2 regions of the Inediibacterium massiliense genome follow, and region 1 is predicted to be linked to the other one. Evidence: riboswitches for the same ligand, from Rfam matches in the RefSeq annotation. Region 1 holds a riboswitch; the other holds the start of a gene.
The links. A riboswitch is a leader RNA that binds a small molecule or an ion and turns the genes downstream of it on or off. The one in region 1 is predicted to bind cobalamin.
Positions count from the first base shown of each region.

Region 2: it holds a riboswitch for cobalamin, as region 1 does, so the genes downstream of both, BN2409_RS10720 (cobyrinic acid a,c-diamide synthase CobB) here and BN2409_RS03420 (S8 family serine peptidase) in region 1, are expected to answer to the same signal.

Region 1 is NZ_LN876585.1:109,662-125,192, forward strand. Features, by position in the region: gene BN2409_RS03410 (prenyltransferase/squalene oxidase repeat-containing protein) at 1-1,760, shown strand, start outside; gene BN2409_RS03415 (S-layer homology domain-containing protein) at 1,821-5,303, shown strand; cobalamin riboswitch at 5,469-5,648, shown strand; gene BN2409_RS03420 (S8 family serine peptidase) at 5,783-9,826, shown strand; gene BN2409_RS03425 (S-layer homology domain-containing protein) at 9,853-11,241, shown strand; gene BN2409_RS03430 (Ig-like domain-containing protein) at 11,302-15,531, shown strand, end outside.
Region 2 is NZ_LN876587.1:455,019-470,549, forward strand. Features, by position in the region: gene BN2409_RS10685 (cell division protein FtsA) at 1-1,788, shown strand, start outside; gene BN2409_RS10690 (VanW family protein) at 2,075-3,526, shown strand; gene BN2409_RS10695 (DUF2225 domain-containing protein) at 3,551-4,243, shown strand; gene BN2409_RS10700 (esterase/lipase family protein) at 4,589-5,938, shown strand; gene cobU (bifunctional adenosylcobinamide kinase/adenosylcobinamide-phosphate guanylyltransferase) at 6,072-6,632, shown strand; gene cobS (adenosylcobinamide-GDP ribazoletransferase) at 6,642-7,382, shown strand; gene cobC (alpha-ribazole phosphatase) at 7,379-7,966, shown strand; cobalamin riboswitch at 8,030-8,210, shown strand; gene BN2409_RS10720 (cobyrinic acid a,c-diamide synthase CobB) at 8,300-9,700, shown strand; gene BN2409_RS10725 (cobyric acid synthase) at 9,690-11,222, shown strand; gene cbiB (adenosylcobinamide-phosphate synthase CbiB) at 11,219-12,154, shown strand; gene cobD (threonine-phosphate decarboxylase CobD) at 12,176-13,255, shown strand; gene BN2409_RS10740 (GHMP family kinase ATP-binding protein) at 13,245-14,126, shown strand; gene BN2409_RS10745 (precorrin-8X methylmutase) at 14,141-14,761, shown strand; gene cbiD (cobalt-precorrin-5B (C(1))-methyltransferase CbiD) at 14,775-15,531, shown strand, end outside.

The DNA.
Region 1 (15,531 bases):
ATTATGCAGAAAATGAAACAGACTTAATTTTATACAATTGTGATATGGATTATTATCACAAAGCACCTAGAGAATTTTATACGGACCAAGGTTTACCTGAAGTTTATGCATTCCAACCATATAAAGTAAAGGCTAAGTTGGATTCAGATGGAAAACTTCATATGGATTACAAGATTCTTGAGAATGTAAGAAGTGGATACTATATGATAGAATGTGGGTTTGGAGGATCTATATATAGAACACCAGTATTCTATGTAGCAGGTAACGAACCGGATATTATACCTCCAGAAATATATGTACGAGGTATAGAAGATGGTTTTGTATACAATGATCAAGAAGTTGAATTTTCTGTTATTGCAAATGATGCAAGAGAAGGAAAAGTAACTCCAGTAGTGAAAGTAAATGAGAAAGAAATACAAACAAAAGAAGAAGGAAACTATGTAGCAAATTTAATTGATGGAGACAATATCATAGAAATTACAGCAAAGGATTCAAAAGGAAATATATCTACAAAAACACTTATAATAGAATATGTAGAAGTAGATATAAATGATCAATATATTATTAAAGTAAGAGAAGCAATTAAAAAAACAGGCGCATATTTAAAAGATCATGGAACATATAGTTCTGACTGGAAGGTTGTAGGTATTGCCAATGCAGGAAAGGCTGTTCAAAAAGACTATTTAGAAGAAGTTGCTAAATGGGCAAAAGAAAATAATTGTACTTCTGATAAAGTAACAGATTACGAAAGAATGGCTCTAGGAGTTTCCGCAGCAGGTGGAGATGCAAGAAATGTAGGTGGATATAATTTAATTGATAAAATCTATAATTATGATGAACAAGGAGAAATTTATTTTCAAGGGTTAAATGGTGTGATTTATGCATTGATTGCCATGGATACAAACAGATATTTTGTTCCTAATACGGCTACTTATACAAGAGAAAAATTAGTGGACTATGTACTTAAAAAACAAAATAGCGATGGTGGATGGGATTTATACATGAGTGGAAATAGCGATGTAGATATTACATCTATGACACTTATTAGTTTAGCGCCTTATCACAATCGACAAGATGTAAAAGATGCAGTAGAGAAGGCTACAAATTGGTTATCAAAAGTACAAAGAATAGACAATGGAGGATTTGATTCTTGGGGTTCAGAAGATAATAGTGAAAGTGTTTCACAAACTATTATAGGACTTTGTGCAAATGGAATTGATCCAACAAATGAAAAATTTACAAAGAAAGGCAATACTTTAATAGATGCATTATTAAGCTTTGCTCAAGAAGATGGAACATTCCTTCATATTCAACCAGGTGCTGGAGAAGTTGGAAACACAGGAATGGCAACGGAACAAGCATATCAAGCCTTACTTGCTTATGATAAATTTGTAAAAATGGGAAAAAATTCAAAGGAAGGAAAAGCATCCATATATTATTTTGGAGAAAAGCTTGCAGATGCAAAAGGATTAATTATGGGATTAGATCAAAATGATCAAAAAATAAGCAAGATTTATGTTGAAAATTTAGGAGACAAAGAACAAGATGTATTATTGATTATAGGAACCTATGATGAAGAAAATAGAATGGTGAGAAGTGAAAAAGTAAGAGACAAAATACAAGTAAAAGAAAATAAAGTAATCTATAAAGAGTACTCTGTACCAGAGGGAAAAAACTATACAGTGAAAGTATTTTTATGGGATAGCTTAGAAGGACAAAATCCATTAAAAGCACATCCAATAACATTAAAGGTAAGTTGATTCATTTTCTCTGCCCATAACAATGGGCAGAGAATCTAAATATAGAAAGGATGTGGGATCATGAAGTTAAATAAAAAGCTAAATTTATTACTCATATTTGTTTTATTATTATCATTTATAATACCTTCTTATGCAAATAATGTAGATATTGAATATTTAGGAAAATCTAAAGTTACAATTCAAGGAACTTCTGATTATACACAAAAGCCAGCAACATTGACTGTTTATGATCGAGATCAATCTGTTTATGAATATCAAAATTTTACAGATATACATGGTAAATATAGTTTTACTATTACAGTAGATGGAGGAAAATTATATACAGGGAAAGTTAAAATTGAAGGAGAAGTACAGGAATTTTCTTTTGCTACAAAGGGAGAAAAAGAATATCAATTTGGAGAAGAAGTAAAGCCTTCTAATGATTCAATTTTATTTTTCCAAGATGGAATTTATTTGAATTTAAAAAATTCAGATATTCAAGAGAATTCAAGAGTTCAAATTAATGAAAAAAATATTAGTGTTAGTAATGGACTTAAAAAAGCAGGAAAAACAGTAGAATTAAAATTTAAAGGCATAAGCCTAGATAAAATATTTGAAATTGGGATTTCCACAGATAGTGCAAATAAAGATAAAGTGTCATTATATGCTTATGATGTAAGTGATAAAAGATGGAAGTACATAAATAGCAATAAAATAAATAATGTGGTTTCAGCTCAAATCAATACAGATGGCATATATGGGGTTTTTGAAGATACAGAAAGTCCTAAAGATGTAGAATTACAATTAAAAGAAAATAATGGGAAAAGAGTATCTTTAAGTCTTTTTGCAAAAGACTCATCAGAAATAAAAATATATGAAATTTATAGAGACAATAAGCTCATCGGACATTCTAATAATGATACATATGTAGATACAAAGATTGAACCAAAACAAAATTATAAATATAAAATAAAAGCAATAGACTCCTTAGGAAATGTTTCAGATTTTAGCAAAGAGTTAGAAGTAGTAGTAAAAGAATCACAAGGAAATATAGATGAAAATAAGAAAGTAAATGTATCTATTCGCATAGAAGGATATGAAAAGATAGTATTATATGATGACAATTTAGAAGTTGGAGTATTTGATTTAGATCCATATTTAACAAAATCAACTCATCCGACTGCCACACCATCTAATGGTTGGCCAAAAGAAAGATTTTCAGGGCCTACAGTAGCCCATGCTTTTGTACAAGCATTAAAAAATAAAAACATAGATGATTATAATTTTGAGGATTATGGATGGTCATGCTATATTTCTAGAATTGGGAAAGACAAAGAATTTAAATACAAACATTCATCTGGATGGATGTATAGAGTAAATGGGTGGCTTCCAGATTATGGAGTAGAGAATTATAAATTAAAAGATGGAGATAAAATAGAAATTTTCTTTGGGGTGAATGGATTCCTTACATGGTTTACAAAAATATCTGCAGATAAAACCACTATAGCACCAGGTGAAGAAGTTGCATTGACATTAGATGGAGAAATAACCATATTAAAAGATAAAAATAAAAGAGGACCTACTTATCAAAAACTGATAGAGGGTGCAAAAATATATGTAAATCATAAGCCATATGAAATGGATGGAAAAATTGTGACTACAGATCAAAATGGAAAAGGGATTATTAAATTTGACAAACCAGGAACTTATACAATAGGAGCAGAAAAAGTAGATAAGGAAGGATATGTAGATATTGTAAGACCCATACCTATAGAAATAACCGTATCAGGGAAAGCACAAACTGGAAGCACTAGAGGGGGCGGAGGAGGTCCTATTAAAGTAGACAATCCAGAATATAATAAAGAACAAAATGTAGTTAATGACAAAAATGCAACTGAAAAAGATGTTACAAATGCAGTAAAGGATGCAACCAATAAATTAGAAAAAACATCAAAAGAAATAAAATCAGAAAAAGATGCAAATCATTTAATCAAGGATGCAAAGGATGTTTCAAATATTATTGGAAAAGCCCTAGAAAAAATAAATACAGAAAATGCAGCAAAAGATGTAGCAAACAAAAGTAATGAAGTTTTGAAAATGATTACCTTATCATCAGAAAAATTAACAAAGGTTGAAGATAAAAAAGAAGCAAGCAAAGTAGCAGTAAAGGATATGAATAATACATTAGAGGCAATGGATCAAATCAATGATGCAAAAGAAATAAGTAAAGTTGCAGTAGATATGATAGATATAGCAGGAAAATTAATTAAAAATATAGGACAAGATCAAGGAACAGAAATCAAAAAACATGCAATTAAGGCAGCAGAAAAAGCAGTTCAAAAAGCAGGAATCAAAGAAATTAAAAAAGAACAATTAAAAGTTGAGGGAGATAAGGTAATTTTAGAACTCAATAAAAATGAGATAAATACTCTTGCAAAAGATATTGTACAAATTACAAAAGACATGAAAGGTAAATTATCTAATAATCATATTGAAATATCTAAATCTCTAGAGAAAAAATTAACTCTTCAAATACCTAAAATGAATCAAAAAGAAATAGAAACTAGCCTTCCAGATACTTTCATTAAAGATATGAGAGAAATTGGAATGGAAAAAGTGCAAATTAATACAGAAATTACAGAGATTGAAATGAAAAAAGGTACATTTAATGATCAAGCAACAGAAAAAGAATTAGTTTTCAATGTTAAAAAATTAGAAGTCAATGAATTATTAGCTCTTCAAAAAAATAAAGTACCTCAAAATAGTATTGTAGTAGATGTAAATATCAAAGCAGGAGATAAAAAAATCACTGCATTTGAACAACCTATAAAATTATATATTCCATATAAGGGAGACATAAAAAATGGAGAAGTAGTACAAGCCTTCTATCTAAAAGATAATGGTATCATAGAAAATATGGGTGGAGTATATGATCCTGTTACGAAGATGGTAACTTTTGAAACTACTCACTTTAGTAAATATTTTGCAAATAAAGTAGAAAAAACAGAAATAAAATCAACTTTTAATGATCTAATTGGTTATGAATGGGCAAAAGAAGCGATAGAAGAAATGGCTCAAAAAGGAATCATTAGTGGAAGAAGTGAAGATGTATTTGACCCTAGTGCATCTATCACAAGAGCAGAATTTGCAACTCTCATTACAAAAATGCTTGGATTAAACATAGAAAATGAAAAAGTAAGCTTTACAGATATAGAGGATACTGCTTGGTATACTCCATATGTAAAAACTGCTTACAAAAATGGATTCGTAAGAGGAAGAAGTGAAACGATATTTGATCCAAATGGAAAAATTACAAGAGAAGAAATGACAACCATTATTGGAAAGGTACTCATACAAAAAGGAAAAGAAAAAGCAAATATAAATGAATTAGAAAGATTTAATGACAAAACAAATATAGCTTCTTGGGCAAATGAAAAGGTAGCATTGTGCGTAAAAGAATCTATGATCAGGGGTATGCCAGATGGCACCTTTATGCCAAAACAAAATGCCAATAGAGCTCAAGCTGCTGTCATGTTAAATCAGTTATATCATAACATTCAATAAAAAAATAAGAAAATACTAGATAAATATCTAGTATTTTCTTATTTTGCCATAATATAATGAAAAACCAATGAAATACAACATTGAAAAAAAAAACCAATTCGTATAACATATGAAATGTACAAAATTTGACATATTACGTTTTCTGTAAACAAAATATGACTAAAATTACATAAAAATAATTTAGGTTCTGTTTATAGCAGATGAAAAGGGAATTAGGTGAAAATCCTAAACGGTCCGGCCACTGTAAATGGGAAGCTATTCTTTAATATGCCACTGGGAAACTGGGAAGGCAAAGAAAAGCTATGATCCATAAGTCAGGAGACCTGCCTAAATATTTGTGTATCTAACCTTCCGTGAAAAGGGAAAGTACAAAGATTTGTGATTATATAATCTATGGATATAGAAAATCTTAACTTTTATTGGAAGTTAAGATTTTTTTTGTTGTTTTAAATTTAAAAATAAAATAGGAGGATAAAAAGATGAAAAGGAAAAGAACGTTTTCTGTAATAATCCTAGTATGCTTACTCTTTGGATCTATTCATATAGGGTATGGGGAATCTTGTAATGATGCGAAAGTTCAATTGCATCATATATTAAATACAGAAAATGAAGAAAATGACACTCTAAATTTGATTCTACAAAATAATAATTCAAATGTAGAAAAAGAATTGGAACGAAAGGGAATAGAACATATAGAAAAATTAACAGAGGATATATATTCTATTACGATTTCTAAGGATCAAGCACAAGAATTATTAGATGTGAATGGAATAAAAAATATTTCTTCGCCTAATACTTTTTCCCTAGATCCAAGGGAAATGAACAGTTTAGAAAATGAAAAAAGAATTTCAAAAAAATTTTATAAGATGATTCAAAGTATAACAGAAGAAGAAAAATCAGATTTGAAAAATTTTACAATGAGAAAATTAGATTCTAGAAGTACTACTGTACAAGAAGAAGTTTATGAAAAACCAGAAGAAACAGTAATTCAATCTGTATATGAAAAAGAAGAACGTTTATTAGAACCACAGTTTGAAAGAGAAATAACAGAAAAATTATTAACTACCTTAGATGATACATATGTAAATAAATTTCAATCTGATTATGGTAAATATGGAGAAGATGTTACAATTGCAATTTTAGATACAGGAATTGATCCAGGACATGAAATGCTTCAAAAAACTACAAATGGAAAAATTAAAATTGTAGATATTAAGGATTTTACAGGCGAAGGAGATGTAGTTGCAGATAAGATATGTATTGTAGAGGATGTTTCAAATGAAGAACATAAAAAAGAGGTAAAAGCAAATGGATATTCATGGATCCTGCCAGATGACATACCAGCTGGAGAAGAAGTTTATATGGGAGTAATTAGTGAACAGTTTTTTGAAGAATTTGGATTTGATCCAAATGTTAAATTGACGGAATTCAATTTTAATGGAAAAACAGATAATTATCCTATTTTAATTACCAAGGATGAAAATAATGAATATAAAATCGTTTATGTAGATACAGATTTAGATGGTGATTTTAGAAATGAACAACCGCTAAAACCTTATGATGAAGGGGTTCAAAAAGAAAATAAGAGATATGTAACAAATTTTCCAAGAATGAGATATGAAAAGCAATACCCAGATGCAGTAGTGAATTTTGTAGTGAGTAAATTGGAAAAAAGAGATAATGAAATATTTTTAAATATTGCCTTTGATGGAGGAGAGCATGGAACCCATGTAGCAGGTATTGCAGCAGGAAACGGGAAAGACTTAAAAGGGGTGGCTCCAGGAGCCAATATTATGGCTCTTAAGGTTTTAGGTACAAATGGGAAAGGAAGTACCCAATCTATTATAAAAGCAATGAATTATGCAGCAGAGCATGGGGCAGACATAGTGAATATGAGTCTTGGTGCTTCATTAGATATTAATGATGGAAAAAATATCGAAGCTTTATTAGCAGATGAATTGACTCAAAAATATGGAACGATCTTTTGTATTTCAGCTGGAAATGAAGGACCAGGAATCAACACAATAGGATCTCCTGGAGATGCAGATTTGGCTATTACTTCTGGGGCGTATATTGAAAGTGATACATGGAAAAAAGACTATGGATATTTTGTACCAAAAGAAATGCTTTGGTATTTTTCATCTGTAGGGCCTAGAGAAGATGGAGCAGTAAAACCAACTATACTATCTCCTGGAACAGCACTTTCATGTGTACCAGTATGGGATATTAATTCTGGAAAGTATAATAACAGGGGTTATGCTGTATATCAAGGAACAAGTATGTCATCCCCTCATACAGCAGGAATTGTTGCATTATTATTACAAGCTGCAAGGGATGAAGGAATCGTTGGAAATAATGAAAGAATTTCTATAGATCTTATGACAGAGGCTCTTCAAAATACGGCAAGAAAACTAGAAGGATATAACCAAATTGAACAAGGAAAAGGTCTTGTAGATATTTTAAAATCTTATGAATATATGAAAGAAAATCAAGATGCAAAAAAATATTCTATTGAAGTGAATACAGATTATAGTGAAAAATTGAATTATTCTAATGGAATTTTTGTAAGAAATGGAGAAGTTCCAAAAGAGGTAATGGTAGAAATTAAAAATAATGAGGACGAACCTGTTTATTTAAATTTAACTAAAGAAAATGATGGAAATTGGTATTCTTTTGATACAGATAAGATAGATATACCAGCCAATGGATATGCACATTTTTGTGTAAGGATAGAAGATGAACTGAAGCCTGGATTATATCATGATGTGATTCAAATAGATAGTAAAGATACAAAATGGATAGAAGGCGAACTTCCTATTACTATTGCAAAAGGATTGAATTTAAAAGGTGATAATCAATATGAATGTAAAATATCAGGAAAAGCAGAGACAGCAAAATATAATAGACACTTTTTTAATGTTCCGAATGGAATAGAAAAAATGGAGATACAAATTAACAATGTAGAAAATGAACAAGGACAAAAGGGATCTATAGAAGGATATTTATTTAATCCATCTGGAGAATTAGCTAGTTTCACACTAGGAAAAGGATTTGGTAGGAATAATGTTTTAGTTATTGATAAGCCACAAAGTGGAAATTGGGAAATTGATTTGTACACATCTCAAGAAAATGGAAGCAATCAAGTAACTAACTATGGATATGCATCTAATACAGCAGCATATGAAATGCTTATTCACTATAAAGGTTTCGTATCTCAACCAGATATTTTTTCATCTAAGATTCATATCAATGAAGAAATAGAAAAAGATTTTGAATTTACAAATAGAACAAATAAAGATAGAAATATTGTCATTGAAGGAACAAAATTAATCGATTTTTCCAGGACATCTAATACAGAAGAAAAAGTCATAACATCTGGCATAAATGAAAATTGTGATATGAAATATGAATATAGTGATGTGATTAAAATTACAGAAGAAGATCCAAATATTTTATTTCATGTAGAGATTGAACCTATAGATTGTTCAGATATAGATAATTTTGATTTATATTTATGTAATCAAAACGGGAAGGTGATTTATGCATCTACTAATAATGATTCAAATGAATCTATTCATATAATGGGATTGATGCCAGGAGAGTACAAGGTAAAAATTGTAAATACAGGATTGAAAAATTATCCTGAATTTTTAAACAATCCAACACAAATTAGGTATTCAAAAAAAATGATCAATGTAAATAATGCAAAAGAAGAGGTAGAAGTTTTTATAGATTCTACACCTGAATACACAAAGGTAGGAGAAAAATGTACAAAAAAAGCAAAAATACAAGGAAATGATAAAGCAGGAATATATATAGGATCTATTTTAGTAAAAGATGGAGATACAGGAGATATTTTAAATCAAATTCCAGTAGAAATAACAGTAGAAGAAGAACAAAAAAATCCTTTACAAATTCATGTACAAACGAAGGCGTATAGAAAAGGAAATATTTCATCTGAAAATCCAGTAATGATCTATGCTAAAGCAGATCAAAAGGTAGATTGGATAGTAACTATAAAAGATAATAAAGGAATTGTAGTAGATGCCTTTGAAGAAAATCAAAAGAGTATCTTTGAAAAAACATGGGTACCTCATGAAAATGATTACTTTGGAGAATATATTATTTACTTTGAAGCAGTAGATAAAAATAATATGGATATTACTTCAAAGATTATGGAAAAGATAGATATTTGTAATTTGCCTATTCAAAAAGTCGGTATAAAAATGATAGATGCATCTAAAAATGAAAATCAAGCATTTTCTAAAGATGATAAAATCTATGCAAAAATAGAGACGGATCAAAAGGAAAAAACAAAAGGAATAGTGATTCTTCAAGTAAAAAATGAAGAAAATAGAAGTTGTTTTATGGATACAAAATTCCTAAATGAACAAGGTCCATGTGAAGTGGAAATACCTATTCACCAAATAGGAAAATATGAAGTAGAAGCGTATATTTGGGAGAGCTTAGAAGGAATGAAACCTTTGGCTATGAAACAATTATCTACATTTGAGATAAAATAAAAAATTTTTAGTGAGGAGGGAAAGAGTTGGTCAAAAAAGGAATGTATATATTTTTCGCTTTACTATTTACAATTGCATTAAGTATTTCAAGCTTTGCAGATGAAAAATGTGTGTTATCTTTACAACTAGAAAAAACAAAGATTGATAAAAATGAAGAAATTAAAGGAATAGGTAAGTTGATTTATGATGAACAACCTGTTTCAAAGGGAATTGTGACCATAAGGGTAGAGGGACAAAAGCAATCTGCTTATTATGTGGATCAATGTATTACAGATACAAATGGAAATTTTCAAATTCATTTTAAAATTCCAAAGGATATGGAAGAAGGTCAATATTTTATTGTACTAAAAGCATTCAATAGAGAAAATAGGGTTTCTTTTCAAATAGAAAAAAAGAATCAAAATTCAGGAGAATCAACAGGAAATGGAGGTACTAATTCTTCTGGAGGATCCACACCAAGCTCTGGAGGAGGCGGTGGTGGAGGTGGTGGTTTCGTAAAGAAACCACAAGATAAAACTGATTCTTTGAATGAAGAGATCCGAGAAGTAAAAGTGATGAATTCAAAGGGAGAATTTATTCAAGATGCTATTGGAGTATATGAAAAAAATACAAAGGATATGGTAGATACAAAAAAAATAGGACAAACTTATGAAGTAAAAGAAATACCCAAAAATGAAAAATCAATAAAAATGGAGATGTCTTATGATTCTTCCCATCTTAATGGACAATCAGCAGAAAAATTGGGATTGTATCATTGGAATGAACAAAAAAAGAATTGGGAGTATATAGATAGCTCTATTGATATGAAAAATAACAAAGTAGTGGCTTCTATTGATGAAACAGGAGCTTATGGAATCATGTTATCTACAAAGAAATTTGAAGATACAAATCATCATTGGGGAGAACATGCTATTGAAGTAATGGCAGCAAGACAAGTAGTATCAGGAGTAGATCCAGTGAATTTTGCGCCCAATGAAAATATTACAAGAGCACAATTTGCAAAAATGATTGTAAGTGTTTTAGGAACGGAGATACAAAAGGATCAAAAAAGATTTACAGATGTAGAAGAAAATGCTTGGTATGCACCTTATGTAGAAGCTGCTGCAAATTTGGATATTGCAAAAGGATCAGATGGAAAGTTTTATCCAAATAAAAATATTACAAGAGAAGAAATGGCAGTGATGATTACAAAGGCTCTATCTATCATAGAACCAGAAAAAGTAAAGAAAACAGATATTTATTTTACAGATGAAGAAAATATTTCAAACTGGGCAAAGGAATCAGTTTCTATTGCTGTGAGTAATGGATTGTTAAAAGGAGTAGGAGAAAATTTATTTTCACCAAAAGAAAATGCAACAAGAGCTCAAGGAGCACAAATCCTTTATAATCTTTTAAAAACAGTTCATAAATTTTAACACACAAGAAAGGAGAAAGATTAAAATGCTAATGATTCAAAAAATAAAGGAGGTACGAAAATGGACAAAAGAAATATAAAATCATGGATATCTTTTTTAATGATCTTTACAATGATCTTTACAAGTACTGGTTTTCATTTTTCAATGGCTCAAGAAAATGAAGCATTTCAAGTACAAGAAAATACAGTAGAAGATGAAGTCTATAAAGATTCTTCTAAAGAGAAAGTAGAAGAAAATAATATAGATGAAGATTATTCAGTAAGATCTATGAATTCTTTCATGGAAGGAAAAACAGTAGAAGATGATCAAACAAAATTCAAGGTAGCTATAGAGGATTTGAAAAAGCATTATGCTAAAATTTCAGAATATGATTATCTTACTGCTATGGCACTCAATAGAGCAAGAGTAGATGTAAAAGATATTCAAGGTAAGCTTGAAATAGACAATTTTAAATTTGAGGTAGGAAGTGTATGGAGCGGTAATACCTCAAAAGAATATGCAAAAGCCATTATGGGGATTATTGCAGCAGGTTTAGATCCTACTAACTATAATGGAAAAAATTATGTAGAATTTTTAGTAAAATGCCAAGAGCCAGAAGGATATTTTAAAACAAGAGAAGCTCTTTGTGATATGGCAGATGAAGTAGCTTATTGTATTTTGGCATTAGATATGGCAGGAGCAGAATATGATGTAGACAAAGCTATGAAGTTTTTAAATAGTAAAATTACTGAAGAAGGTAATCGAGCTTGTGTGAAGGAATTTAGTGGAGCACCTAGTGGACATTTAGAGAAAACTTGTATTACATTGATTGCTCTTTGCAGTCATAAGGATAAAATAGAAGATTCTTTAATAGACAAAATGGTGAATTTTATAAAAAGTGAACAATTAAATTGTGGAGTATATGGAGAAACAAAAGAAGATATAGAAACAAAAAGTGCTAAAAAAACTGCTCTAGTTCTTCAAGCATTAGCTGCCGCAAAAGTAGATATTTATCAAGATAAATGGAAAAAAACTCAAGATGGTACAAGTATTACGATTTTAGATCAATTATTTACATTAAAAAATGGAGAGATTTTTAAAGAAACAGATCAGTCCTCAAACGATAAATTAAATGAAGAAGCAACAAAAGCTGTGTTTGCTGCATTAATAGATTTTTACACAGAAAAATCTATGTTTCATGAAATAAAAATAAAATTAGGTACGCCTCATACGATTCAAATAAAAGTTCCAAATGATCAAACACAAATTAAAATAGGAAAGATTGTTTCATTATCAGGAAAAGTTTTCGATGCAAATGGAAAATATATTGCTTCTGAAAAATTGACATGGTCTAGTAGTGATCCATCTATTGCAAAAATAGATGAAAAAAAAGGAATTTTAACTGCAAAAGATTTAGGAAAAGTAAAAATAACTGCAAAATTACAAACTATTGAGGAATCTATTGACCTAGAGATCGTAGATGTAACACCTGATAAAATAGAAATTAAAGTAGATGGTGATGTAGTAGAAATAGAAGAAGGTAGAAAGATAAAAATAACTGCAGCTGCATATGATACAGGTGGGGAGATCATTGAGAATCCAGATATAAAATGGAGCATTTCACCAGATGATATTGCAGAATTTAAAGATAATATTTTTACTGCTAAAGCTATAGGAGAAGTTTCTATTACTGCTTCTATTGAAGACAAAGTTACTAAAACGATTACTTTAAAAATTATATCTAGAAAAGAAAAAATTCAAAAGGCAATAGCTGACATTCAAGAAGGCTTTGCAAGTAGTAATGATAAATATGAATATTATACAACTTTAGGACTTAGACATATAGGAGTAGATCCATCTATCATAGAAGATAAAGCAAATGTATATGGAAAATATTATGCAAACTTTAGTGATTATGCAAAAAATATTATTACAGCTGTTGCATTAGGAAAAGATCCTAAAAATTATAATGGAAAAGATCAAATAGAAAAGATTTTAAATGCTTCTAAACCTTTTTATGAAGAATTGGATGTAGCAAATTTATCTGATGCTATTATTGCATTAGATATGGCAAATGCGTCATATGATAAAGAAAAAGCAATAAAATATTTAATCAATAAAGTAAAAAATTCATCAAGTTTAAGTAGTAAATCTATTGCAATGATTGCTTTATCTAATCATAAAAAGATAGATGGAGTCAATGATACAATAAAAATCATTCAAGACGACTTAAAAAAATTACAAGATGAAAATGGAATTATCCAAAATTGTGAAACTACATCTTTGGCAATACAAGGATTGATAGCAGCAGGAGAAGACTTATATTCTGATCCTTGGGTAAAAAAAGATGAATATGGGAATAATATTTATCTTTTAGATGGGTTGTTAAAATTAAAGGATGGTCAAAAATTTAGACCGACTATAAAAGGTAATACTAATCCTAGTGATACAAAACAAGAACAATATGCTTTAGCTGCATTAGCAGATTTAAGTAAAGAAAAATCTATGTATCATTCTATTAAGCATGGAGATATAGAAATTGTAAAAATAAAAGAAATAAAAATTGAATCTAAGGATTTATCTATTCAAAAAGGAGAAACAAAAGAAGTAAAGGTACAAGCTATTGATGAAAAAGGTCAAACCATTGAAAATCCAAATTTGGTTTGGGAAAGCTTAAACCCTGACATTGTAAAAGTAGAAGATGGAAAAATTATAGGACTAAAAAAAGGAATAGGAACGATTCGTATTCAATCAAAAGATGATGAAAAGATCTATACAGATCTAACCGTTCAAGTTTTGGTAGTATATAAAGCACCGAATAAAGCAATCATTACGGAACCAGAAAATACAGCAGTAGTAAAGGGAAATACTTTAAAATTAGAAGTAAAAGTTTTTGATGAAGATGAAAATGAACTTGAAAATCCAAATTTAATTTGGAATAGTTCAGATGAAAAAGTAGGGACAATTCAAGATGGAATTTTTACAGGAATACAAAAAGGATCAGTAGATATTTCTGTACAAGTAAAAGATACAAATATTCAAAGTACTATTTCATTAATGGTAGTAGATATAGATGAAGAAGCAAATCACACTATTGCTCAGCTTACAGAAGGAGTAAAAAAATATTATCAAGAAATTTATTATAGAGAAAATCAAGGTTGTTTGGATGCTTGGGAAAGTGCTACCTTAGCAAAAGCAGGAGCAGATTTAACAAAATGGGGAATAGGAGCACAAAAAAAATATTGTACAAAATATGATATGAATTTAGAAAGAATAACTAGTGTGATTCCACAAGTATTAATTTGCCTTGATTTAGGAGAAGATCCTACAAACTTTGAAGGAAGAAATTTAGTCAATGAAGTTAAAGAATATCTAGATAATGGAGAACAAAATTTTGCTAGTTTAAATGAATTAAAAGCAGTCATTGCTCTAGATGAATTTAATAAAAAATATCCAGATAAAAAAGTAAATTATAATGTAGACAAAGCTTTGAAAATAATATTTGCAGCACAAACAGAGAATGGTGGATTTAAGGAAAGAGGAGATTCTCCTGTACCAGTCAATACAGGCTATGCTCTTAAAGCTTTGAGCAACCATAAAGGTGAAGCTTTAGTAGATGAAAGTATACAAAAAGCTATTCAATATCTAAAAGACATCCAAAAGGAAGATGGAGGCTTTTGTAGTAAAACATATATGACAGATAATCATGCACATGCATTAAGTGGTCTTTTGGCAGTAGGGGAGAATATTACTTCTAAGGAATGGACTAAAAATGGAAAAAATCCAATAGATGCATTGTTTAATCTTTGGAAAAAGAATCATTCCTTTGACAACAAAGAAGGAGATAGCTCAAACAACAGAAGCTGGGTTGCAGGAACTCAATGGGCCCTTTATACTCTTGTAGATTTAAAAAATGCTGGATACAACAATTATTTAGTAAAATTTGGAGAAATAGAAGAACCAGTAGAGGAACCAGAAAAAACTTGTACTGTTTATACAGCTATTGTAGTTCCAGTAGGAGAAAAATATGATATTTGTTATAAAGCAAAAGAGGTAGTTATCAACAATAAAAAACATAGTGGAGGATTTACTCCTATAGGAGCATTACAAGCTACTACTCCTATATATACTATGAATGGAAGTATGGTAACTTCTATTTGTGGAATTGAAAACCAAGGCATGGGTGGTTGGATGTATACCATCAATGATCAAGTAGGAGATATGAATTCAGTTGTAAAAGATGGAGATAAAATTTTATGGTACTATAGTGCAGAGGGAATGGAAGGAAAAACTCCAAAATGGAGTGAAATT
Region 2 (15,531 bases), on a different contig from region 1:
AAAGAGAAACTAGAGGAAAGACTGGGATTTCAGTTAACAGAAGTCGCTATTGCAGCAGCAGGTAGAGCATTGAAAACCCATAGAGTTCAAGTAGGTATGGATATTGATTCTACAAAAGAAATTGATCAAGCTACTATTCAAAGCCTAGAAATAGAAGGAATTCAGAAAGCTCAAAAAATATTAGATGGCGAAAATATGAAAGATGTTAAATATTATTGTGTAGGACATACAGTGATCCATTATTATTTAAATGGAAGTATGATTACATCCTTAAAAGGACATAGAGGAGATAAAATAGAAGCAGATATATTGGCTACATTTCTTCCTCATGTAGTTGTAGATAGCTTGTATGCAGTAATGGATAAGATAGGACTTGAAGTAGTTTATTTAACCCTAGAGCCTATTGCAGCGATTCATGTGGCTATACCCCCTAAAGTAAGGCTTTTAAATTTAGCTTTAGTAGATATTGGGGCAGGGACATCAGATATTGCCATCACACAAGATGGTACAATTGTATCTTATGCCATGGCATCTATTGCAGGAGATGAAATTACAGAAGCTATTGCAAAAGAATTTTTACTAGATTTTGATACAGCTGAAAAGTTAAAAATAGATTTAAATCAAAATGAAAGTCATACTTTTGAAGATATTGTAGGAATTTCTTATACTATGACTACAGAAGAAATTGTAAAAAGAATTGCTTTGGCTATAGAAAATCTTGCAAAAGAAATTTCTCAAAAGATTATAGAATATAATGGAAAAGCTCCCAGTGCAGTATTTTGTATAGGAGGAGGAAGCCAAATTCCAACACTTACTCAATATATAGCCGATGATTTAGGATTAAAGGAAGAAAGGGTTGTAGTAAGAGGAACAGAAATTATACAAAATGTAGAGTTTTTATGTGAAAAATTACAAGGACCAGAGTTTATTACACCAATAGGAATTTGTATGATTAGTACAAAAGAACAAGCTGAAAATTTTATCAAGGTAGGTGTCAATGAGAATGTAGTAAAGTTGTTTCAGACCAAAGAGCTTTTTGTATCGGATGCTTTAATTAAAGCAGGAGTGAATGCTAAACAGTTAATTGGAAGAAGTGGAAAAAATTTAAATCTATTTATAAATGGTGAAAAGAAATTGATCAAAGGTACTTTTGGAGAAGCTGCTCAAATTTATGTGAATGGAAAATTGTCTAATTTAGATGAAAGAATTTATCATATGGATCAAATTATCTTTCATCCTGCTGTAAATGGACAGGATGGAGTGTTATCTTTAAAAGATTTTATAGAAAAAACAGGAGTTGTACGATTGAATGATGTAGAGATTCATTTGGTGAATCATGTATTAGTCAATGAAGAGAAAAAAGATGTAGATTATATTTTAAAAGATGGGGATCAAATCACTACTACAGAGATCCATAATGTATTAGAGGTTTTAAAGAAATTTAATATAGAGGAAGAACAATATCATATATATGTAAATGGAATAGAGGCAGATCCATATTTTATACTAAAAAGTGAAGATGAGATTGTGATTTGTGAAAAAGGAGAAAAAATATCTAACGATGCAAAACTTATTAAAGAAGATACAATAAAAATAACAGTAAATAATGAAGAAATAGAAATGCTTAAAAAAGGAAAAGAACCTATTTTTGTAGATATATTTGATTATTTTGATTTTGATAGAACAAAAGCTCAAGGAACACTGATTATGGAGTTAAATGGAGAAAGAGCGGCTTATACAGATTCTATTCAAGATGGAGATAGAATAGAAATATATTGGAAAAAATGAACTAGAGCATAGCTCTAGTAATTTTTTGTGAGATAAAAAAGAGAGGGAAAAAATTCCCTCATCTTAAAAGGGGGAAAAAACTGTGGGTTTTTGTTCACTACATAGTATGCATGTACAAAAAAAACGTTACACAAAATGGAAAATGGATCAAAAAGTATCCTCTATGCTAGAAAATAAATATGATGTATAGTAATAAGGGAAACTATATTATTTGTACTACAGATATAAGTCATTTAATACAATAGTATATATAATATTTATCGCAGAATAGGAAGGAGGAGTTATTTTGAGCGAAAATATAAAGAGCAAAGAAAAGAAGTTAAAGCTTGGTACTGGTCTTATTATTGTATTATTAAGTTTTCTTTTGTCTATTACGGCAATTGGATTCTTTTTACTATATCAAGATACTATTTATGATGGTGTAAATATAGAGAATCTAGATGTAGGTGGAATTTCTATCATGGAAGCTCAAGAGAAAGCAAGAAATCATTTTGATACTATAGGGATAGATGGCAAAATTTGTTTTTCTTATGGAGATAAAAATTGGGAGGTAAGTAGTAAAGACATTGGATATACTTATGATTATACAAAAGCTGTCCAAGAGGCTTATCAAGTGGGAAGAGAGGGAAGTTATTTTGAAAGATTACAGACTATTCTTTCCCTGTATAAAAATCCTTATTCTATAAGCTTAAAACCTATTTATGATCATGAAAAAATGAATCAATTTATAGATACTATTGAAAATGAAATTAATAAAAAGGAAAAAGATGCAACGATTACAAGAAGTGGTGGCAGATTTCATATTACCAATGAAGTGGTGGGATTACAGTTAGATGTAAAAAAAACACAACAGCTTGTAGGGGAATCATTGAAAAATACGAAACTTAAAGAAGATATATATATTCAGTTATCTGTATCAAGTATTTCTCCTAAAGTAAGTGCAGAAAGTTTAAGCACGATCCAAGATGTATTAGGAGAGTATGAAACTACTTTCAATGCTTCTAATGCAAGTAGAAGTGAAAATATAAGATTATCTGCAAAATCAATCAATGGAACTGTTTTAATGCCTACAGAAGTTTTTTCTTTTAATGATGTTGTAGGACCAAGAAGTAAAGAAAAAGGATATCAAGGAGCTACTGTGATATTTGAAGGAGAATTTGTAGAAGGATTAGGAGGTGGCGTTTGTCAGACTTCTAGTACTTTATATAATGCAGTACTTTTAAGTAATTTAGATACTGTACAAAGAGTAAAACATACTATTCCATCTACTTATGTTCCAAAAGGAAGAGATGCAACCGTATCTTATGGAGTATTAGACTTTAAATTTAAAAATTCAACTGCAAATCCAGTTTATATAGAAAGCTATGTAGGTGGAAATAAGGTTAAATTTAGAATTTATGGACATAAAGCAGATTCAAGGAGAGTAGAAATTCAATCTATAGAAAATGAAGTGATCAAAAGACCAATAGAAGTCAAATATGATTCTACACTTGCAGAAGGAAAAGAAAGAATAGAGCAAAAAGGAAGAGATGGATATAAAGTTAGTACCTATAAAATTGTATGTGAAAATGGGAAAGAAATAGAGAGAAAACAAATTTCAAATGATTATTATAAGCCTAAAACTCAGGTTGTTGTAAAAGGAACTAAAAAAGCAACTCCATCTAATTCTGTAAAGACTCAGAAAAAGGAAGATCATAAGGAAACAAATATTCCTTCTCATGATCAAACTATTTATTGATACAAAAGATAAAGAGGTGAAGGAATGGCAGTACCACCATTATATGATAAAGAAGTACATTGTCCTGTGTGTAAAAATGTATTTTCTACGAAAAAGGTAAGAAGCTCAGCCATTCGAATAGATAAAAGAGACACAGACTTTTGTGTTTATTATAAAGGAGTAAACCCTATTTATTATGGGGTATTTGTATGTCCTAATTGTGGATATAGTGCACTAGAGAGTGTATTTGGAGAAATGAGTCCTTCAGGAAGAAAAACAATTGAAGAAAATATTTCAAAGTATTGGGTACAAAGAAGTTATGGAGAAGAAAGAACTATTTATGAAGCTATTGAAACCTATAAACTTGCTATAGTTTGTGCTCAATTGTTAAATCAAAAAAATGGGATTCTAGGAACACTATGTCTTAGGCTAGCTTGGATGTATAGGTATATTCATAATGCAAGAGAAATACATTTTATAGAGCATGCAACAATTTGTTTTGAACAAGCATTTCTTTATGAACCATTACCCATAGGAAATATGGATGAAGTATCCTTACTGTATTTATTAGGTGAACTCAATAGAAGACTTCAAAAATATGATGAATCTATTGATTGGTTTAATAAAACAGTGAATAATAGAGCTATCAAGCAAAAAAAGAAATTAGATACACAAGCAAGAGAACAGTGGAGAATTGCGAAAGAAGCATATAGACAACAAAAAGAAGAAGGAGCATAAAAAAGTTACTACAATAAGTAGTCACTCTAGCTTATAGATAAAGTCATAAAAAAAGTCACTAATTTTCAAATTTGGAAAATATAAAGAAACGCTCGAAAATAGCATTACAAACTCGCTATGCTCAAACAGTGTAATGCTAAGCATTTTCTCACTTATTCTATATTTTCACAAATTCTCAATAATTGTTTCTAATTTTTATGACTTTGCTAAAAGATAGTTTGTCTTCAGTCTGAAGTTACTACAAATAAGTAGTAACTTTATTTTTTTAGAAATATAAAGAACAAATTTGTAGTATATATGTATTAGAGGGGTGGAAATAGAGAGAGGATACAAGGGGGGAGAAGGATGCATCCACTTTTAGCTACCGTAGGAATGTTAGAGCTTATGAGGATGGGAACACAAGAAATAAAAAAGCCTATTGTATTTGTACCGGGTCTTTATGGATCTATGGGAGAAGATATTATTCCTGGAACTGGTGAATGGGGATTTGGAATGGCAGCTTCTGTTTATGAGCCGTTTATAGAAATATTAACCAATATGGGTTATGAAAAGGAAAAAGATTTATTTATATGTTTTTATGATTGGAGAAAAGATTGTAGATTTTCTTCAGAGGAATATCTTCAAAAGACAATTTATCAAGCAAAAGCTCAAACAAGAAGTAAAAAAGTAAACTTAATTTGCCATAGTATGGGAGGATTGGTAGCAAGAGCTTATGTACAAGGAAATCAGTATGGTTATGATGTAGATCAATTGATTTTTATAGGAACACCTAATGGAGGATCTGCAAATGCTTATTATTTTTGGGCAGGAGGAGAGCTCCCATATGAAAGAAATATAAAATCTAGTATATTTACTACTTTATTAGAAGGATATCTGTGGATATTAGAAAAAAAATATAAAAATGAAAATACTATGGAGGTAATTCGTAAACATCTACAAGGGGTAAAGGATCTTTTGCCTAGCAAGACATATGGAAATTACCTTTATTATATAGGAAACAAGCAAAATACCAATTATATCTCATATAAAGAAATGAATTATCATAATGAATTTTTAGATGAATTAAATGATAAAAAAGGTATTCTTAAAAATAGAAAAATACAAGTTACTTTAATTGGAGGAAAGAGTATCAATACCAATCAAAAATTACAAATAGATAGAAGATATAAAAATGAAGATGAGAGATGGAAGGATGGAAAAGTAGTAGGTTCATATCAGTCAAAGGAAGGGGATGGAACAGTCCTTTTAGATAGTTTATGTGAAATAGAAGGAGATACTTATGTTTTTGAGGCAACTCATACTGAAATTTTACAAAGATGTAAATTTATCCTTCAAGAAAAACTAGGAATAAAAGAAGATATATCGTATAAGGAAAGCATGCCATCAGTAGATGACTATGTAAGTGTTTTAGTGAGTGGCAAAGGACAAATTCGGATTAAAACTTATGAGAGAGGGAATAATATTTTATTATATGATGGAACAAAGCGCCACAAAGATATATATGTACAAAAGACGGATGAGAAAAATATATGGATACTTATAAAAGGTTTCTCAGATAAGCATTTATATATGGAATATACACCTATGGAGAAAGAGCCTATAGAGATTGTGATCAGAGATCATTTAGGGAGAAAGAAAAAAATTCAAGAAAGAAAAGGATATATGCAACAAGCTTATAAAATTAATTTATCCTAGAATTGCATGTGTATAAAAAATTTGATATAGTTAAGAAGGCATTTTGTCCCTCATGGGGACATATTTTTTTGAATATCTAGGGAATCTAAAATTTTAAAATAATAGATGATTTAAGAAAGTAAGAGGTGATTTTATGGCAGGGAAAATTACCCTTGTAACAGGAGGAGCAAGAAGTGGAAAAAGCAGCTATGCAGAACATCTTGCAAAAACTTCACAGGGATTCGTAGCTTATTTAGCTACAGCGATTGCATTTGATGAGGGAATGAAAGATAGAATCAAAAAACATCAAGCTTCAAGGCCTAGTGAGTGGACAACTTATGAAGGATATAAGGATGTATACAAAATAATAAAAGAGATTGGTTTAAAGCATCAAACCATTCTTTTAGATTGTGTAACCATTATGACAACAAATTTAATGTTTGAATGTGAAGAGGATTGGGAAAATATAAGTCATGAAAAAATAGATGAAATAGAAACATATATTCAGGATCAAATGATAAAACTTATAGAAGAGATTAGAAAAAATAATATTTGGTGTATCATGGTTACCAATGAAGTTGGAATGGGTATTGTTCCTGAAAACAGAATGTCTCGTATTTTTAGAGATATAGCAGGAAGAATGAATCAAATGATAGCGAAAAAAGCAGATGAAGTATATTTTACTGTATCTGGTATTCCTATGAAGATTAAGTAGGAGGAAATTATGAAAAGACTAATTTTAATGATTCAATTTTTCACAAGAATACCCATTTCTGTAAATTTAGAAGTAACAGAAGAAGATTTTTCAGAGGGAATTGTTTATTTTCCTCTTGTAGGGCTTATTATTGGAATGTTTATCGTATCGTTATATTACATAGGATATAAATTAGGAGGAATTTTATTAGGAAGTGTGCTTTGTGTAACAGGAGAGGTTTTTATTACAGGAGGTCTTCACTTAGATGGATTAGGAGATACCTTTGATGGAGTATATAGCAATCGTCCCAAAGATCAAATATTAGAAATTATGAAAGACAGTAGACTTGGAACAAATGCTGCTTTGGCTATATTTTTAACTCTTTTATTGAAAATATCATTCATTTTTTCACTTCCTGTTCCATATGTGTATGGTGTACTTATTGTCATGCCTACTTTTTCAAAATTATGTGTTGTATATGCAGCAAGATTTTCTACTTATGCAAGAAAAAGTGGTATGGGAAACTTTTTTATAGGAAAAACAAACAATAAACATCTTATAATTGCTATTGTTTCATCTATAATTATTGGGTTGATTTATATAAAGGCGATTCCTTTTGTACTAGTAGGGTATTTATTCAGTATAGGATATGTAAAACATATTACAGACAAGATTGGTGGAATGACAGGAGATACCTTAGGAGCCATATCTGAACTTGCAGAAATTGTTTATTTATTTTATTTTTTAATTTTGGAAAAGGTGATTTTATGAATTTAATTTTGATAAGACATGGAGAAATTGAGGAGAATCATAAAGGATTATATTGTGGTTTTATAGATTCTTCTTTAACAGAAAGAGGGATTTTACAAGCCAAAGAAATGAGTGAAAAATTAAGAGAAGAAAAGATCGATATGATTATCAGTAGTAATTTAAAAAGAACAATAGAAACAGCAAATATGATTCATAAGCATCATTCTATAAAAATGACCCAAGATGAAAATCTAAGAGAAATGAATTTTGGGCTGTGGGAAGGATTAGATTATCATACTATAAAAGAAAAATACCCAAAAGAGCTTGAAAAGTGGCAAAAAGATTGGGTAGAGTATCAAGTTCCACAAGGAGAAAGTTTGATGCAAATGTATGAAAGAGTGGTAAAAGTCATCGAAAAAATACAAAAAGAATATGAAAATCAAAATATTTTAATAGTATCTCATGCAGGATGTATTCGTGCTATTGTATCTTATTTAATAGGAAATGGAGTAAAAGATTATTGGAGATATAAAATAGAAAATTGTAGAATAACCAAAATAGAAATTGTAGACGATTTTCCAGTCCTAACAGCTTTAAATCAGTAATAAAAATAAATACATATGTGAAAAATATTGAAATGAAAAAGATATTTTGATACCATGAGATAAGACAAATAAATGAGAACAGGTGCCGAAAGGCTTAAAAAGGAAGTTCGGTGAAAATCCGATACAGCCCCCGCTACTGTAAGTGAGGATGAAATCGACAAAATGTCACTTGGATGATCCAAGGAAGGCGTCGAAAGTAAGGTGATTCACGAGTCAGGAGACTTTCCTGTTTTTATGGATTTTGTACCTTCGGCGGGAAGGGAAAAGAACGATTGTATGTTCGTGCCCTAGCCATTGATGGTTAGGGTATTTTATTATGAAGGGATGATCAATATGAACCTACCTAGATTTGTACTGGCTGGAACTCAAAGTGGAGTTGGGAAAACCACTGTATCTATAGGGATTATGGCGGCTCTTACAAGAAGAGGGATAAATATAGCTCCATTTAAAGTAGGCCCAGATTATATAGATCCAGCTTTTCATACATTTGTCACAAATAATAAATCAAGAAATTTAGATAGCTGGCTTTTAGAAGAAGACACAATCAAAAGACTATTTATAAAAAATGCAAGAGGAAAAATTTCTATCATAGAAGGTGTTATGGGACTTTATGATGGATATGGTACAAGTAAAGACGAGGGAAGTACAGCTCATGTATCTAAAATATTAAAATCACCTGTTATTTTGATTGCAAATGGAAAAGGTGTCTCCACCAGTGCAGCAGCACAAATTTTAGGATATAAAATATATGATGAGGATGTAAACATTCAAGGAGTTATTTTAAATAATATATCAGGGGATGCTCATTATGAGCTTTTAAAAGAAAGTATTGAAAGAGATACAAATATAAAATGCGTTGGATATTTAAAGCCAAATCAAAATATTTCCCTTGAAAGTAGACATTTAGGACTTATTCCTAGTGTAGAAGTAAAAGATCTAAAAGACAAAATAAATACTATTGCAGATATGGTAGAAGAGACCATTGATCTAGATGCATTAATCAAAATTGCTCAAGAGGCAGAAGCTTTAGAAGATTTTACATATGAAGAAGAAAAAATTGTGAAGAATGTAAATATTGGAGTAGCTTTTGATGAAGCATTTAATTTCTATTATGAAGATAATTTAGATCTTTTAAAAGAGATGGGAGCAAATCTCATTTATTTTAGTCCTTTAAAAGATCAATCCATTCCTAAGAATATTCACGGTTTGTATATAGGCGGGGGGTTTCCAGAAGTATTTGCAAAAGAATTATCAGAAAACGTTTTAATGAGGGAATCTATAAAAGAGCATATAAAAAATGGAGTTCCTACTTATGCAGAATGTGGAGGGCTTATGTATCTTACAAAAGCTATTACTACATTAGAGGAAGAAACTTATGAAATGGTGGGTGTATTTGATACAATAGCAAAGATGACAACAAGGCTTCAAAGATTTGGATATGTCCATGTAAATATAGATAAACCGTGTAGTATTTCTAAAGAGAAAAGTTATATCAAAGCTCATGAATTTCATCGTTCATTGATTGAAGAAAACGAAACAATGGAATATGCTTATGTTGTAGATAAAATAAAAAATGAAAAAAAGATCAAAAGCTGGGGATGTGGAGTGAAAAAATATAATGCATTAGGAGCATATGCTCATATTCATTTTTATAGCAATAAAAATATTGCACAATCTTTTTTAAAAAATTGTTCGAATTATAAGGATAGGAGTTGTACAACCTATGAAAAATAAATCTTTAATGTTTCAAGGAACAGCATCTTCTGTAGGAAAGAGCCTTCTTACAGCTGCTTTTTGTAGAATTTTTTATGAAGATGGATATAAGGTAGCACCTTTTAAATCTCAAAATATGGCACTTAATTCTTACATTACAAAAGAAGGACTAGAAATGGGAAGAGCTCAGGTGGTACAAGCAGAGGCTTCTTCTATAGAGCCTAGTGTTTTAATGAATCCTGTTTTATTAAAACCTACAACAGATAAAAAGTGTCAGGTTATTTTAAATGGGAAAGTATATAAAAATATGTCTGCTGCTGAATATCATGACTTTAAGCCTGAACTTTTAGAAATGGTTCAAAAAACTTTTCATAAGCTTTCAAGTGAAAATGATATTGTCGTTATAGAAGGGGCTGGAAGTCCAGCAGAAATCAATTTAAGAGATAAAGATATTGTAAATATGGGAATGGCAGAGATTGCTGATTCTCCAGTTATATTAATTGGAGATATAGATAGAGGGGGCGTATTTGCTTCTTTATATGGAACCATTATGCTTCTTACAGAAGAAGAAAGAAAAAGAGTAAAGGGAGTGATTATCAATAAATTTAGAGGAGATATTAATATATTAAAGCCTGGAATTAAAATGCTTGAAGATCTTATTCATATTCCAGTATTAGGAGTTGTTCCATATTCTAATGTGCAAATTGAAGATGAAGATAGTTTGGCTGAAAGATTTAGATATAAAAAAAATGAAGGTGGACAAATAGAAGTGGGTGTATTGTATCTTCCCCATGTTTCAAATTTTACAGATTTTAATGTATTTGAAACACAAGAAGATGTACATTTAAGATATATTATGAGAGGCGAGAAAATTGGAGATCCAGATCTTTTAATTATCCCGGGATCTAAAAATACTATTGAAGATTTGGCTTATTTAAGAGAAACAGGATTAGAAGAAGAAATTTTAAGACTTCATAGAAAAGGAAAACTCATTATAGGCATTTGTGGAGGATATCAAATGCTTGGAAGAAAAATATCAGATCCTCATGAAACAGAAAGTAGTATAAAAGAAATCAATGGATTAGGACTTTTAGATACAGAGACTATATTTGAACTAGAAAAAACTACAACGCAAGTAAAAGCAAAAGTTATTGCTAAGGAAGAAAACTTATTTTCAGAAGTATTGGATATGGATATTGAAGGATATGAAATTCATATGGGTCAAACAAAGCTAGGAAAAGAAGCTACTCCATTTCATAGAATCATAAAGAGACTAGGTGAAGAAGTCAATATAGAAGATGGAGCCATTAATAAAGAAGGAAATGTAATGGGAAGTTATATCCATGGAGTTTTTGATAATATCGGATTTACAAGAAAAATATTAAATAATATCAGAAAGGCTAAAGGCCTTGATGAGAAACAAAGTAGTGTGGAAACCTTTAAAGAGTTTAAAGAAAAAGAATATGAAAAGCTTGCAAAGATTGTTCGCGAAAATGTAGATTTAGATAAAATATATAAAATTTTACAAGGGGATAAAAAATGATTCATATACTAATCGGTTATGTAGCTGATCTTTTGTTTGGAGATCCTTATTTTATTCCCCATCCTATATGTTTGATTGGGAAATGTATTTCTAAAACAGAAGCTTTTTTAAGGAAATTCGTGAAAAATAGTGAAGATGAAAAAAGACTCGGGATCTTTCTAACGATGGTTATTGTAGGAGCTACCTATGGCATTACTTTTTCTATTGTATTTTTGGCAAAATACATAAATATCTATTTAGGATATGCAGTGGAAGGTTTTTTAATTTTTCAAATTCTTGCATCTAAAAGTTTGGATAAAGAAAGCAGAAAAGTTTTAAATGCACTAGAAAAAAATGATATTCTAGAGGCGAGAAAGTATTTATCTTATATTGTAGGAAGAGAAACAAGTCATTTAAATGAAAAAGAAATTATAAGAGCAACAGTAGAAACTGTTGCAGAAAATGCTTCTGATGGAGTAATTGCCCCTCTTTTTTATATTTTTATAGGAGGAGCGCCTTTAGGGATGGCATATAAAGCAGCCAATACACTAGATTCTATGGTAGGATATAAAAACGAGAAATATATTCATTTTGGATGGGCTTCTGCTAAATTTGATGATTTACTCAATTATATACCTGCAAGACTGACGGCTATTTTTATGATTATAGGTTCTTTTTATCTTTTTTATGATTATAAAAGTGCAATTAAAATAGTAAGAAGAGATCATAAAAATCACAAAAGTCCAAACTGTGGATATCCAGAGGCTGCTACAGCAGGAGCACTGAATATTCAATTAGGAGGAACCAATACTTATTTTGGACAAGAAATATACAAGCCTACTATTGGAGATGAAATCTATTCATTAGAAGAGGAGCATATAAAAAAATCAATAAAAATAATGTATGCATCCTCGGTAGTAGGATTTTTAGTATTTTATTTTATGTTTGCCTAAAAGGACAAAGGGAGAGGTAGGATGAAGCGAGTAGAGCATGGCGGAAATATATATGAAATTGCACAGAGACTAGGGATACAGGAAGAAGAAATCATAGATTTTAGTGCAAATATTAATCCACTAGGAATTCCAAAAGATTTTAAAGAATGTATGATTTTGAATATAGATACAATTCAAAAGTATCCAGATCCTAAATATAAGGATTTGATCAAAGATATTTCAGAATATCATAAAATTAATTCTAATTGGATTGTTGTAGGAAATGGTGCAACAGAAGTGATTTTTTCTATGATTCGTGAAATAAAACCAAAAAATAGTTTAATTTTAGCACCTACTTTTTTAGAATATGAAAGAGCACTTAAAAAAGCAAGAAGCAATGTAGAATACTATTTATTAAAAGAAGAAAATAATTTTCAAATAGATGATGACTTTTTTAATATTTTACATGATTCTATAGATTTATTGATTCTTTGTAATCCTAACAATCCAACAAGTCAGTTGATTGCAAAAAGTAAAATGGAAAAGATATTAAACATATGTAAATCTAGAAATATTCATGTAATGATTGATGAAGCTTTTATGGAATTTGTAGAAAATGGAGAGAAAGAAAGTGTGATTTCCCTTCTAAAAGATTATGATCATTTATATATTATTAAAGCATTAACAAAATTTTATGCATTACCAGGACTAAGAATAGGATACGGATTAAGTAGCAATATAAAAATATTAGAAGAGATCAAAAACAATCAAGAGCCTTGGAGTATAAATAGTTATGCAGCAATGGCAGGAATGGTTCTAAAAGATGAATATTATATACAAAAAAGTAAAGAATGGATTATAAAGGAAAGAAAAAAACTTTATGAAGAACTTTTAAAGATCAAGAATCTAAAAGTTTATCCTCCAAGCTCAAATTATATATTATTCAAATATATGGAATCTAATAAAAATTTAAAAGAGGCTTTACTCAAAAGAAAAATATTGATTAGAAGTTGCGATAATTATAAAAATTTAGATGATTCCTTTTATAGAATTGCTATTAAAGACGAAGAGTCTAATCTAAAATTATTAAACGCATTAAAAGAGGTATCTTATGAAGATTAAGGGAATTTGTCCTGCTTCTTGTGGGGAATTATTACAAGGATATATAAAAGATGGAGAAAAATTAATATCCTATCCTATAGACATGTATTCTGTAGTGACTTTGAAAGAATGTAAAAATCCTATAAGAGATCCAAATAAGAAAAAAGCTATAAAGGCTATGTATAAAACTCTAGATTTTTTTGGAGAAAGTGATCAAATAGGAGATGAGCTAAGTGTAGATGTTGATTCCAATATTCCTATAGAAAAAGGTATGGCGAGTAGTACAGCTGATTTAGCATCAACTATTATAGCTACAGCAGCTTATTTAGGGAAAGAAATAACAGATGAAGCATTAGCAAAAATATGTACTCAAATAGAACCTACAGATAGTACTATTTTTCAACAACTAACTTTATTTGATCATCTAAATGGTGTAAAAGTAAAAAGCTTTGATTGGAATCCCCATCTTGACATATGGGTATTAGAATCAAGAGGTCAAGTAAATACCCAGACTTTTAGAAAAAATAATTATGAAAGTTTAAGAATCAAAAATAAAGAGAATGTAGAAAAAGCATATAAAGTTTTTGAGGAAAGTTATGTAAAGAAAGATTTTCATCTTTTAGGGAAAGCTGCAAATATAAGTGCTATGACAAACCAAAATATACTTTATAAAGATAAATTAGAAGAAATCATGGATATGGCCTTGAAAATGAATTGCTATGGAGTCAATGTAGCTCATAGTGGGACTGTACTAGGCATATTATTTCAAAAAGATAAAGTAGATATAGAGAAATTTGCAAATGAAATGGAAAAAAAGAGCATTTTTGAAATTTATTACAAGGATTATTTTACAAAAATGGTAAAAGGTGGACCTAAAATTTTATTTAAATAATTAGGAGGAATAAAATGAGTGAATATATAAAAATACCACATTTAATTGAAGAAAGAAGCTTTGAAATTATTACGGAGGAACTAGGAGATAAAACTTTTCCAGAGGAGATTGGAAAAATTGTAAAACGTATTATTCATACTACTGCGGATTTTGAATATGCAGATCTCACAGTCATTTCTCCTGATGCAATAGAAAAAGCCAAAGAAGCTATACAATCAGGATCTCATATTGTGACAGATACAAAGATGGCAATGTCAGGAATTAATAAAAATAGACTGTCTCAATATGGTGGAGAAGTACATTGTTTTATTTCTGATGAAGATGTGGCAAAAACAGCGAAAGAAGAAGGAACAACAAGAGCTATGGCAGCTATGAAAAAAGCGATAAAAGACCCTAAAAATAAAATATTTGTAATAGGGAATGCTCCTACAGCACTGTTTACTTTAAAAGAATGTATAGAAAAAGGGGAAGTAAAGCCAGAGCTTGTAATTGGAGTTCCTGTAGGATTTGTAGGAGCGGCTGAATCAAAAGATGAGTTTTCTAAATTAGATGTTCCATATATTATTGTAAAGGGACGTAAAGGTGGAAGTACAGTAGCAGCAGCTATTGTAAATGCCATTTTATATATGCTGTAAAGAAGGAGAGAAAATGGATAAGTATATTATAAAAAATGGTAAAAAAATGAAATATGGATATACAACGGGTTCTTGTGCAGCAGCAGCTTCTAAAGCTGCTGCTTTGATGGCTATTACTGAAAAAAAGGTAGATTTTGTAAGAATCCATACTCCTAAGGGATGGGATCTAGACATAGAGGTGAAAGAATATGAAATAAAAAAGGATTGGGCCTTTTGTGCAGTACAAAAAGATGCAGGAGATGATCCTGATAATACCCATGGCATATTTATTCATGCAGTAGTAGAAATTATCGATGAACCTAAAATAGAAATAAAAGGTGGAGTTGGAGTAGGAGTTGTGACCAAACCTGGACTTTCTATAGCTCCTGGAAATCCAGCCATTAATCCAGTCCCTCAAAAGATGATTCAAAAAGAAGTCTCAGAAGTTTTACCAAAAGATAAAGGAGCAATTATTACTATTTCTGTACCCAAAGGAGAAGAAATTGCAAAAAAAACATTTAATCCTAGACTGGGAATTGTAGGAGGTATTTCTATTTTAGGAACTTCTGGAATTGTAGTTCCCATGTCCGAAGAAGCTTATAGAGAATCTTTAGCTATTGAGATGAAGGCGGCTATCTATGAAAATCCAGAAAAGCTTATTTTGGTGCCAGGAAATTTTGGTGAGGATTTAGCCATTCATTATTATCATTTACCAAAACAAAAAATAGCAAAAACAAGCAATTTTATAGGATTTATATTAGAAAAATGTGTAGAATATAAAGTTAAAAAAG